3 regions of the Paenibacillus sp. FSL L8-0644 genome follow, and region 1 is predicted to be linked to each of the others. Evidence: riboswitches for the same ligand, from Rfam matches in the RefSeq annotation. Region 1 holds a riboswitch; each other region holds the start of a gene.
What was found. Region 1 has a riboswitch for cobalamin ahead of metE (5-methyltetrahydropteroyltriglutamate--homocysteine S-methyltransferase). Riboswitches for the same ligand answer to the same signal wherever they lie in the genome.
Positions count from the first base shown of each region.

Region 1 (3,279 bases):
TTTCAGCGGAAGCCCTTCACGAATTGCGGGTTCATCGACCTGAATCATGCTGATGCCCGCTTGTTCCAGTGCCTCTACCTCTGCCCGTAATGCCAGAGCCAATTGTAAAGCAACTTGGCTACGCGGAATATCATTGCGTTCAAAAGACCAGTTCAAAATGGTCACAGGGCCTGTAAGCATTCCCTTAACAGGCTTGGAAGTTAACGATTGAGCGAATGCCGTTTCTTCCACAGTCATGGGCTGATCGAAGGAGACGTCTCCGTATATAATCGGCGGTTTGACACAGCGGGAGCCGTAGGACTGCACCCATCCGTTTTGTGTAAAAGCAAAGCCATTCAGCTTTTCGCCAAAAAATTCAACCATATCGGTCCGCTCAAATTCCCCGTGTACAAGCACGTCAATGCCAATGTCCTCCTGAATATCAATCCATTCCTTGATTTGCTGTTGGATGAACGTCCGGTATTGCTCGGCAGACCATTGTCCTTTGCGATAGTGCAGGCGGGCCTTGCGGATCTCGGCGGTTTGCGGGAAGCTACCAATGGTCGTCGTAGGCAGTGGAGGCAACTTCAGCTTATTTTGCTGAATCTCACGACGCTCGGCGAAAGGAACGCTGCGTGTTAGAGGCTCCTTTGCCAGCAAGTCAGCCAGATCGGCAGCTGTCTGTACACGTGCCGCTGAGCTGTTGAAACGGGCTACCGCATCCGCACTTTGTCCAAGCTTGGTGAGTGCGGATGGATCGTGTTTGCCAAGTGCAGCCGTCAGGACGGCGATTTCCTCAAGCTTTTCATCGGCAAAGGCCAGCGCTTGCACCAGTTCTCGATCCAGCTTGTGCTCTGCTTCCAGACTGACTGGCACATGCAGCAGACTGCATGATGGCTGTACGATAAGCTGCTCGGCAGTGGTCTGTTCTGCTAACTGACCCAGCAGGGTAGCCACAGCGTTAAGGTCGCTGCGCCATATATTGCGCCCGTCAATGACCCCAGCGCCCAGCGTTTTTCCTTTAGGGAAACCATGCTGCAATATATGCTGGAGATTTTCGCCATCATCATACACAAAATCAAGACCCAGTCCCTGTACCGGAAGTGCGGACAGACGCTCATAATGGTCCAGGCTGCCAAAGTAAGTTTGCAGCATTATATTTAAAGAGGGCGCAGCTTGGGCCAAAGCTTCATAGACTTCCTGAATAATGTCCAGATCCTCTACTGGGAATGAGGTGGTCAGGACAGGTTCATCGATTTGGACCCACTGAACACCTTCTGCTGCTAGTTCAGACAGGACACGGGTGTATAAAGGCAGGAAGGTTCTTATAATAGAAGCAAGCTCCTTGCGATCATAGCCTTTGGAAAGGGTAACGAATGAATAGGGGCCGATGAGGACCGGTTTCCCATCAATGCCTAGCTCTTGTTTTGCTTCACGATAAGCCTGTAAAGGTTTATTTTCAGTGAACACCGGGACTGCGTTTGCCAATTCAGGAACGATGTAGTGATAATTGGTATTCATCCATTTGGTCATTTCACTGGCGGTTGCTCCCTTTTGACCACGAGCGATCCCGAAATACACGGACAGAGGAATCGGACCTGCAGGACGATGGTTGAACCGTTCGGGTACTAGACCAAACATCACAGATGTATCCAGCATGTGATCATAATAGGAGAAGTCTCCGACAGGAATGCGATCAATCCCCTTGTCACGCTGCTTGCTCAGATGCTCCAACCGTAATCTTTTCATCTCCGTTTGCAGTTCGCTTTCGCTAATACTGCCGTTCCAGAAGCGTTCCAGTGCTTTCTTCCATTCCCGGTTTTCGCCGATACGCGGATATCCCAGATTACTGCTAATTAAGCCGGATAATTCAGGCCATTCAATGACGGACATGTACTTTTCCTCCTAGTGGGTGGCTGTTTTATTTTTACGTACCAAAAAAGGCATTCTTCCCCCTAGAGTTAAAAATAAGTAGGGGAAAGAATGCCTCCGTGATTAAAAAATCAAAAATACGGCGACTGCTCTTAACACCTCCCTATCTTCCGTAGGTACTTGCGATGTTGTTAAAATAGGCAGGTCTCCTGACTTACGGATCATGACTCTCAGCATCCCTTCCCGGTCTGTGGACCAGTGGTTGTATGAACAGCTGAAAGTTCCCCGTTTACAGTGGCGGGACCGTGCCGGATTTGCACCGGCTTCCCTTTTAAGCCTGATCTGAATAGAACAGACACCTATCTCCAAGCTATGCGGTTAAGGTATGACGAATAATTATGCACTCGTATACTTGTTCACCATCATAAGTGAAACTTGCAGGATGCGCAATAGAAACTGCAATGGAATCTGTTAGGGATATGCCAAAAAAGACAAGCCTCATCCATGATGGAGACTTGTCCTAGATTAGATATAGCATATGCCGAGTAAGCTTCGCTTTAAGCCAATGAAACGGTGTAACCTGCCTGAATGCTGGCTTTTACATCTACCAGACGCTGGTTGCGGCTGCCTCGGAAGGGAAGGGTCAGGTCCTTTTGCTGTTCTACAAAGCGACCATCCACAATCACATCGCACAAAAGTGCTAGCTCCTGTCGCTCCTGATCTGTGAGTAGATCTTCATAGACAAAGCCAGTGTAAGCCCACACGGTTCGGTCGGGACAGGCCGCACGGAAGTCGCGCACAAATTGCGAGCATTCTGCTGCTGAGAAAAACGGGTCTCCCCCGCAGAGAGTCAGTCCGTCCAACAACGGATTATCCATGATGTCACGAATGACCTCCTGTTGTCGTTGGGGGGTGAATGGCTCACCTGCATGGAAGCTCCACGACGCTGGATTAAAGCATCCGGGACAGGCATGACGGCAACCGCTAATGAACACGACGGTGCGCAGGCCGTATCCTTCGTTCAGAGATTCCGGAATGTAGCCACACAAATTCACTTATGTTTCACCCGATCTCGAACTTCTGCTTGTTTTGCAGCATTAAAGCGAACGGTATAATCCCCTGTCAGATATCCGGTTACCCGACGTAAGCGCTGAAAGTGTGTGTGCTCCTCATCTGTGCCACATTGGGGGCAGCTTGTCCCGATAATCCCTTCATAACCGCATTCTGTACAACGATCCACCGGGTGGTTGATGGAGAAGTAGCCGATGTTCTGATGTAGCGCGTACTGAACAATTTTAAGAAACGCATCCGGGTTATTCCGCGCATTACCGTCCAGCTCAATGTATGATATCGCACCAGCGTTGCATAGGTTATGGAACGGAGCTTCCAAGCTGATTTTGCGAGCAGCCGGGAGCGTGTAATACACGG
Region 1 is NZ_JBBOYN010000001.1:5,152,166-5,155,444, reverse strand. Features, by position in the region: gene metE (5-methyltetrahydropteroyltriglutamate--homocysteine S-methyltransferase) at 1-1,872, opposite strand, end outside; cobalamin riboswitch at 2,034-2,229, opposite strand; gene nrdG (anaerobic ribonucleoside-triphosphate reductase activating protein) at 2,409-2,906, opposite strand; gene NSS94_RS23325 (anaerobic ribonucleoside triphosphate reductase) at 2,903-3,279, opposite strand, start outside.

Region 2 (3,279 bases), 210 kb from region 1:
ACCAGGCTGAGGTTCAGGGTTGTCAATATGATATACCGGCAGTGATTTGGCTTCTTCTTTGATTTCCTTAATTAGTGCCTCTTCTTTTTGTAGCTCAATTTGTTGTTCAGCAGTAAGTGGAGCAACAGCAGCTAGAGATTTTTGTGGTTCAGGTACAGGAGTTCCTTTTTCCAATACAACCATGTTATTGTTCTCGTCATATTGGATGATTGTACCCGCCAACATTTGGTCAGGGATTTTTTCCCCTTTCTCAGCATGAGAGATTGCTGGACTGACGACTCCCCAAGAAATGAGTAGCGTTACAGCTAGAAAAGCTTGTGGTAGATACTTTACTTTCATACAAAGCGCCTCCTCGAAAAATTTGTAAATCCATAGATAGCATAAATGAGCTCACATACTATATCAACCTTTTAATGGAATATATGAATATATTTATCTATATTTTTATAAGCAAGAGTTCATTATCCTGACATATACGACATTTAATGACAGTTTTATAACAGCAGATTTGATAGTCCAGTAGGAGTAAGAAGCTAAAGGAGTTCTCCAAATGAACATTAGGAGCTTATTAATCTACTAGAACAATTTGCTAGAGTGATGGGTGATATCATGGTATAATTTACCTTATGGATTTTGAATAGTGGTGGATGTTTTCGGACCACGGTGTAGCTTCCTGAAAGGGGGTGAAGCCGATGGTCAACCTTGTGTCGTGCTACGATGTGTTGCGTTGGATGGTTACGTTACTAAGCCTGGTGTTTAGTATTCGTAAACTTTATCGCTGGCTACGTCGGAAATTTCGGAACAAGCGAAAACCCACCGCGTAATTAGGTTGGCCCCTAACGGTGGGTTTCGTTTGCATTAACCATTAGTTATGCAGCGCGCCGTGGGTGATCCACAGCCTTTCAAGTCCTAAGAGTCTTTGCCGTTGGCGCGGCGAAGACTCTTTTTAGTATACGGACACGGTGGTTTACTCTATACCTAATTTTAACACTTCAATTGCGTACACGCAATTGGAGGTTAGGTCTTGTTTCTACCTTATCGTTCAAATTTAAATTATTGTGCAGCCTTTATTGACAAGCCTGTGACAACAAAATAAGATCGTAATGAAAAGAAATAAAGGAAGAAAACAGGTGTGAGCCGGACAACTCTATGTATGGGGTTTCGTAGAGACGATGTACATAGTTGTTGAGCATGTTCACTTAAAAGGGAAGTTCGGTTGATTCCGACACGGGCCCGCCACTGTATACAGGCATCAGCAGGATACTGCTGGAGCTTTCAGAACAGCCACTGGAATTGTGAAGAACCGGGAAGGCCTGAAAGATACGCCTGGAGTCAGGAGACCTGCCTGTTTTGACATCACTGTCAGACCCACGGGATTGCTGGGGAGGTGGTTAGGCGTGCTGCATACGGAATGTCTGAAACCGATCCCTTCTATATTATTAGAGTTGGCTTCGAGGTGAGTTTTGGCATTTTATATTGAAGGCATTTCTGACTGCTAATCAAGTGGTCCGGAATGCTTTTTTTGGCGTTTTACGTTAGGTTTATATGTTTTTACAAGATAGAGGGGGACTCATGAAATGATTAGCAATCGTAGTAGGCGTTCATGGTTCGTATGTACAGGGGTGATGCTGCTGCTAGCAGTTATGGCTCTTTCGGGATGTGCCAGCAATAAGACGGCGGATAGCTCCGGCAAGGGGGAGAACGCGTCAGCACAACAAACAGCGACAGATAAAAAGCTAGTAATGGCGTATACGTGGAAACCGTCAGGCGTTGACCCGCACGGAGATAATAGCTGGGATGTAATGCGATCCGGTGCAGGCGAGACGCTGGTACGTTTGAATGAAAAGCTGGAACCTATGGCTTGGTTGGCAAAGGAGTGGAAGCAGGACAGCCCTACAGTTTGGACGTTCAGCTTGCAGGATAAAGTCACTTTTCATAATGGAAAAAGTATGGATGCAGCAAGTGTAAAAGCGTCTTTGTTACGCTCTATTGAGAAAAGCCATCTGGCGAAGGATTTACTGAATGTGAAGTCCATTGATGTAAGCGGCCCGCTGGCCTTGAAGATCACGACAAACCAGCCGAATGCGGCGTTGGTGTCTAATCTAGCTGATCCATCGACGATTGTACTGGATGTGGCATCGATGAAAGATGAACAGAGTCACCCAGCGATGACAGGCGCCTTTAAAGTCAAAGCGTTCAACAAGGACCAATCGTTGGTCGTAGAGCGTTATGACGGATACTGGGGCGAGAAGGCACGATTGGCTGAAGCGACGATGAAGTTCATTACGGACGGGAATTCGCGCCTGATGGCACTGCAATCCGGTGAGGTGGACGTAGCGACGGATATTCCGGTTGATAACGCAGAGGTACTGAAAAAGAACGGCAAGCTGCAAGTGCTGTCAGCTCCGTCCTTGCGCACCCATATGATCGTGTACAATATGGAATCGCCAGTATTCAAGGATGTGGCGAACCGTAAGGTGGTGGACAGCCTGATTCCACGCGCATCGATTGTGAGCGCCGTCATGAGGGACTTCGGTACGGAGGCAAGCAGCCCGTTCCCGAGCATTCTTCCCTTCGGTAAAGTTGAGCGTAAAGCGCTGGACGGAACGGCAGAGCAACTTTTGACGAAGGATGGCTGGCAGAAGGACGCCCAAGGGACATGGACTAAGCAAGGCAAGCCGTTCGAGGTTACGCTGCTGACTTTCCCTCAGCGTCCGGAGCTCTCTGTTATGGCTGAGGTCATCCAAAGCCAATTGCTGAAAGAGGGAATCCAGGTCAAGATTCGCAAGGTGGAAAATATCGACGAGGCGTTGACCAAAAACGATTGGGATTTTGCTATGTACAGTATGCTTACTGCTCATACAGGAGAGCCGCAATATTTTATGGACATGTTTTATTCTTTGAAAAGCGAAGCCAATGTAAGCCGTTATAGTTCCAAACCGCTAGAGAGTATTCTGAACAGCCTGAAGCTGGCGAAGGATACAGCGCAGCGTAATGCCATGACACTACAAGCGCTGGATATCATCAATACGGATTTGCCACAGTCGTTCATTGTGCATCCTGATAATGTGTTTGGCGTGAAAAAAGGGGTGGAGGGTTTTACACCCCATCCGATCGAGTATTACTACATTACGACGCAATCCGATATTGCGGAATAACGAGCTGCGTATCCTATGATTCGTTTTATACTGGAACGTGTGGCGCAGCTGCTTATCATTGTATTCGTGGTATCCACGCTGACTTTTGTACTGATGCGGCTGGCCCCTGGAGACCCTGCTA
Region 2 is NZ_JBBOYN010000001.1:5,360,114-5,363,392, reverse strand. Features, by position in the region: gene NSS94_RS24280 (hypothetical protein) at 1-339, opposite strand, end outside; cobalamin riboswitch at 1,166-1,363, shown strand; gene NSS94_RS24275 (ABC transporter substrate-binding protein) at 1,578-3,158, shown strand; gene nikB (nickel ABC transporter permease) at 3,174-3,279, shown strand, end outside.
Region 2: another riboswitch for cobalamin. It lies ahead of NSS94_RS24275 (ABC transporter substrate-binding protein); the one in region 1 lies ahead of metE (5-methyltetrahydropteroyltriglutamate--homocysteine S-methyltransferase).

Region 3 (3,279 bases), 3.5 Mb from region 1:
TCAGAAAGGAAACAACCGCTCCCAGAAAGGATTGCATCACCACACCCGACAAAATGAGACTTTGTGTCGGAATTTTCCCACCTTCCCGTGCCAACGTCAGCACCATCCACAGCGTAAGCATTCCGGTCGTAAATGCCACTAGCGGCAGCGTCCATATGCCAACAAATGAAAATTGAAGGCCCCAATAAATCAGTACTGCCGCTCCTACCGAAGCCCCCGAGGATACCCCCAGTGTATACGGATCAGCCAAAGGATTACGCAGCACACCCTGAAATCCGGCTCCCGCCAGCGCCAGCGCTGCTCCTACCAACATTCCCAGTAACACTCGTGGCAATCTGACCTTCAAAATAATCTGCTCTGAGGATGTATTCCAATCCGGTGTAAACGTATCGCCTAACCACGGTAGGTGGTTAACCAGAATGCCCGTGATTTGGCTGACCGGAAGCTTGGCCGAGCCGATGCCAAGACAGAGCAGCAGCGTCAGCAACAGCAGGACAAGACCTGTCCCTCCAAAGCCGATCAGTTTACGGTTCATTTGAAAATTTCAGGATACACGCCCTTGGCCACTTCCTTGAGACCTTCCGTTACGCGTGGACCCGGACGACTGATCAAATTATCATCCACGGCAAACACCCGGTTGTGGCGAACAGCCGATATTTGATCCCATCCACTGCGAGCTTTAATGATATCACCGAGCGTCTGGCCCGTTTTGTCGTCCTTGACACTTTTGCTGTACAAAATCACGTCAGGGTTCGCAGCAATAATATTTTCCTCACTGATTTGGTACCACCCCTTCTGCGTGGCACCTACATTTTCGCCGCCCGCCAACGTAATCAGCTCGTCCATAAACTCGCCTTTACCCACTGTCCAGCCTGGTGAAAACTCGACGTATACCCGCAGCTTCTGCCCTTTACCGATATTTTTAATTCCTTCTTTTACTTCTGCTACATCTGCTCTCATCTTGTCAGTCACCGCTCTTGCTTCTCTCTGATGATCGGTGATTTTCCCATACAATTCGATGTTAGCCATGACATCTTCCACTGTCTTCGGTTCCGTTTTAAAAATCATAATTCCCATGTCGCGCAGCTTGGTCGTAGCCTGTTCACTAAGTGATATCCCTGCAAAAACGACTTCCGGGTTCGCAGCAATGATCGCCTCTTCGTTCGGTTTCATAATACCGCCCACTTTAGGCTTTTTCGTAGCTGCTTCCGGGTAATCAGAGTAGTCGGAGACGCCGACAATTTCCTTATCCAGCCCAATGGCGAACAACGCCTCGGTTTCTGCCGGGGAGACGGAAACGATTTTATCCGGCGCTTTTTTGAATGTAAATTCCTGTCCTGTTGCATCTTTAACTGTGAGCGGGTAAACCGTTTTGCCCGGAGGCTCTTGTGCGTTTACTGCCTGTCCCGGCTGCTGTGAAGAAGCCTGACCCTCTTTATTTTCTGCATTTTTTCCATTAGCGCCACATGCACTCAGCACAACTGCCAAAATCAGAGCCAATAGACCTGTTGTCCACACCTTTATTTTTTTTCCTGCCATGATTTGCACCCCTTCATAAATAAATCGTTAAGAGCGTTACTTGAACATCATCAGATATCTTCTAAATCTAGCCTTTTTTCCTATCAAAAACCCCCGCATCCTCATATCAGGACACAGGGGTCACGTTAGCGCAGATCGTGCGCAGGCGGCAGCTTCTTTCCGCATGGACAGTCACTGCGAACACGTCATCCTTTCCTCGAAGGATTATGGTGACAGGCGGACGGGCAGGTATCCTGACTTATGGTAAAATACATGTCCTGAAATTCTTTCATATGCTTAGTAACATATAAAGAGGACTAACGGGCATGTTTCCATTTACAGTGGCGGGACCGCGCCGGATTCACACCGACTTCCCTTTTAACAGCGCAGGGAGGGAAACCATAGTTTCATCACGCTGCGCCGACCTCGTCTGCTGGATATTTGATGTAGTGGTAGTCAAGCCGTTCTTTTACTTGATGATTATAGGTTAAAATGAGGCGGCTTACAACCCAAACAGCCTCTTTATCCGCTGGTGTCTAACCTAATGAGGAAGCATTTCCGCTATGTAATTGTGCGGTCCTGCCAGCCTCAATTGAATCCTTAATGCTTCTCCCGGCTTCGGATTCAGACTCCAAAAATCATGGCCCGGTATCAGCATGCAAGCTAGCTGACGAATTACGCCACCATGCGTAACGACCAAAACAGAGGGCGACGTAGCAGTCAAATCCATGGGTTGAACTTCCATAGCAACACGCCATTCATACAGAGAGTCAAGAAATTTGCGCAGACGATTTACAAAATCTGTCCAAGACTCTCCACCAGGTGGGGTGATCCGTTGCGGCTCATCAATCCAAGCCCGATACAACGACACATCCTTGAGCATGTCATACGTTTTTCCATCCCACTCGCCAAAATGAAGCTCTCGCAGACATGGTTCCATCATAGGAGGCATAGTAGATAGGGAACGCCCAGACGTCAACTCTGATTCCGGCACAATGATCTGCAAGGTCTGGCGACATCGCATTAAGTCGCTGCAATAGATTCGAGCAAAGGACTGACCTTGCAATTTTTCCTGCAAAGGCTTTAATTCCTGCTCTGCCCCCGGTAGCAAACCTAAGTCGGAGTGTCCCAGATATCGACGTTCCTTGTTCCATAAGGTTGTGCCGTGACGAACTAACACGAGCTCCATATCCCAATGCAGATCTTCTTTAGCATCATACGGCACCTTATCCTCCTGTGAGTTCGGTCTTTGTGCGTATTCTACTGTCCTTTTTGCTGCTATATCTTGTTTCAAGAAATGTCACTTCCTGCTCGATCATTATTCAGTGTGTCACTCCTCACCCTCACCGCACCCATCCCAAGGCAAAACAACCTGCGGCTCCTAACAAACACAATCCTACAAACATACTGGACACGGCGAACATCAGCTGGATCGTATGCCGTATATCTTTCGACTCTAGCGGTCGTATCCAATCCCCCATGTATGCACGAAAGGAGCGCACGCCATGATACACATTATATCCTCCAAGACGAATCCCCAATGCACCAGCAACAGCCGATTCCGGGAAGCCACTGTTCGGACTTGGGTGCAGACGAGCGTCTCGCTTGACTGTGCGCCAGCTTCTTGCAGCATCTCGTTTGTACATCCACGCCGCTATCACAAGCATTGCCGCTGTCAGGCGTGCTGGAATGTAGTTAGCCACATCATCTAGACGTGCTGAAGCCCAGCCTAAATGCAGATACTTTTCATTTTTGTAGCCA
Region 3 is NZ_JBBOYN010000001.1:1,619,170-1,622,448, reverse strand. Features, by position in the region: gene NSS94_RS07305 (FecCD family ABC transporter permease) at 1-535, opposite strand, end outside; gene NSS94_RS07300 (ABC transporter substrate-binding protein) at 532-1,539, opposite strand; cobalamin riboswitch at 1,746-1,937, opposite strand; gene NSS94_RS07295 (histidine phosphatase family protein) at 2,060-2,812, opposite strand; gene cbiB (adenosylcobinamide-phosphate synthase CbiB) at 2,862-3,279, opposite strand, start outside.
Region 3: another riboswitch for cobalamin. It lies ahead of NSS94_RS07300 (ABC transporter substrate-binding protein); the one in region 1 lies ahead of metE (5-methyltetrahydropteroyltriglutamate--homocysteine S-methyltransferase).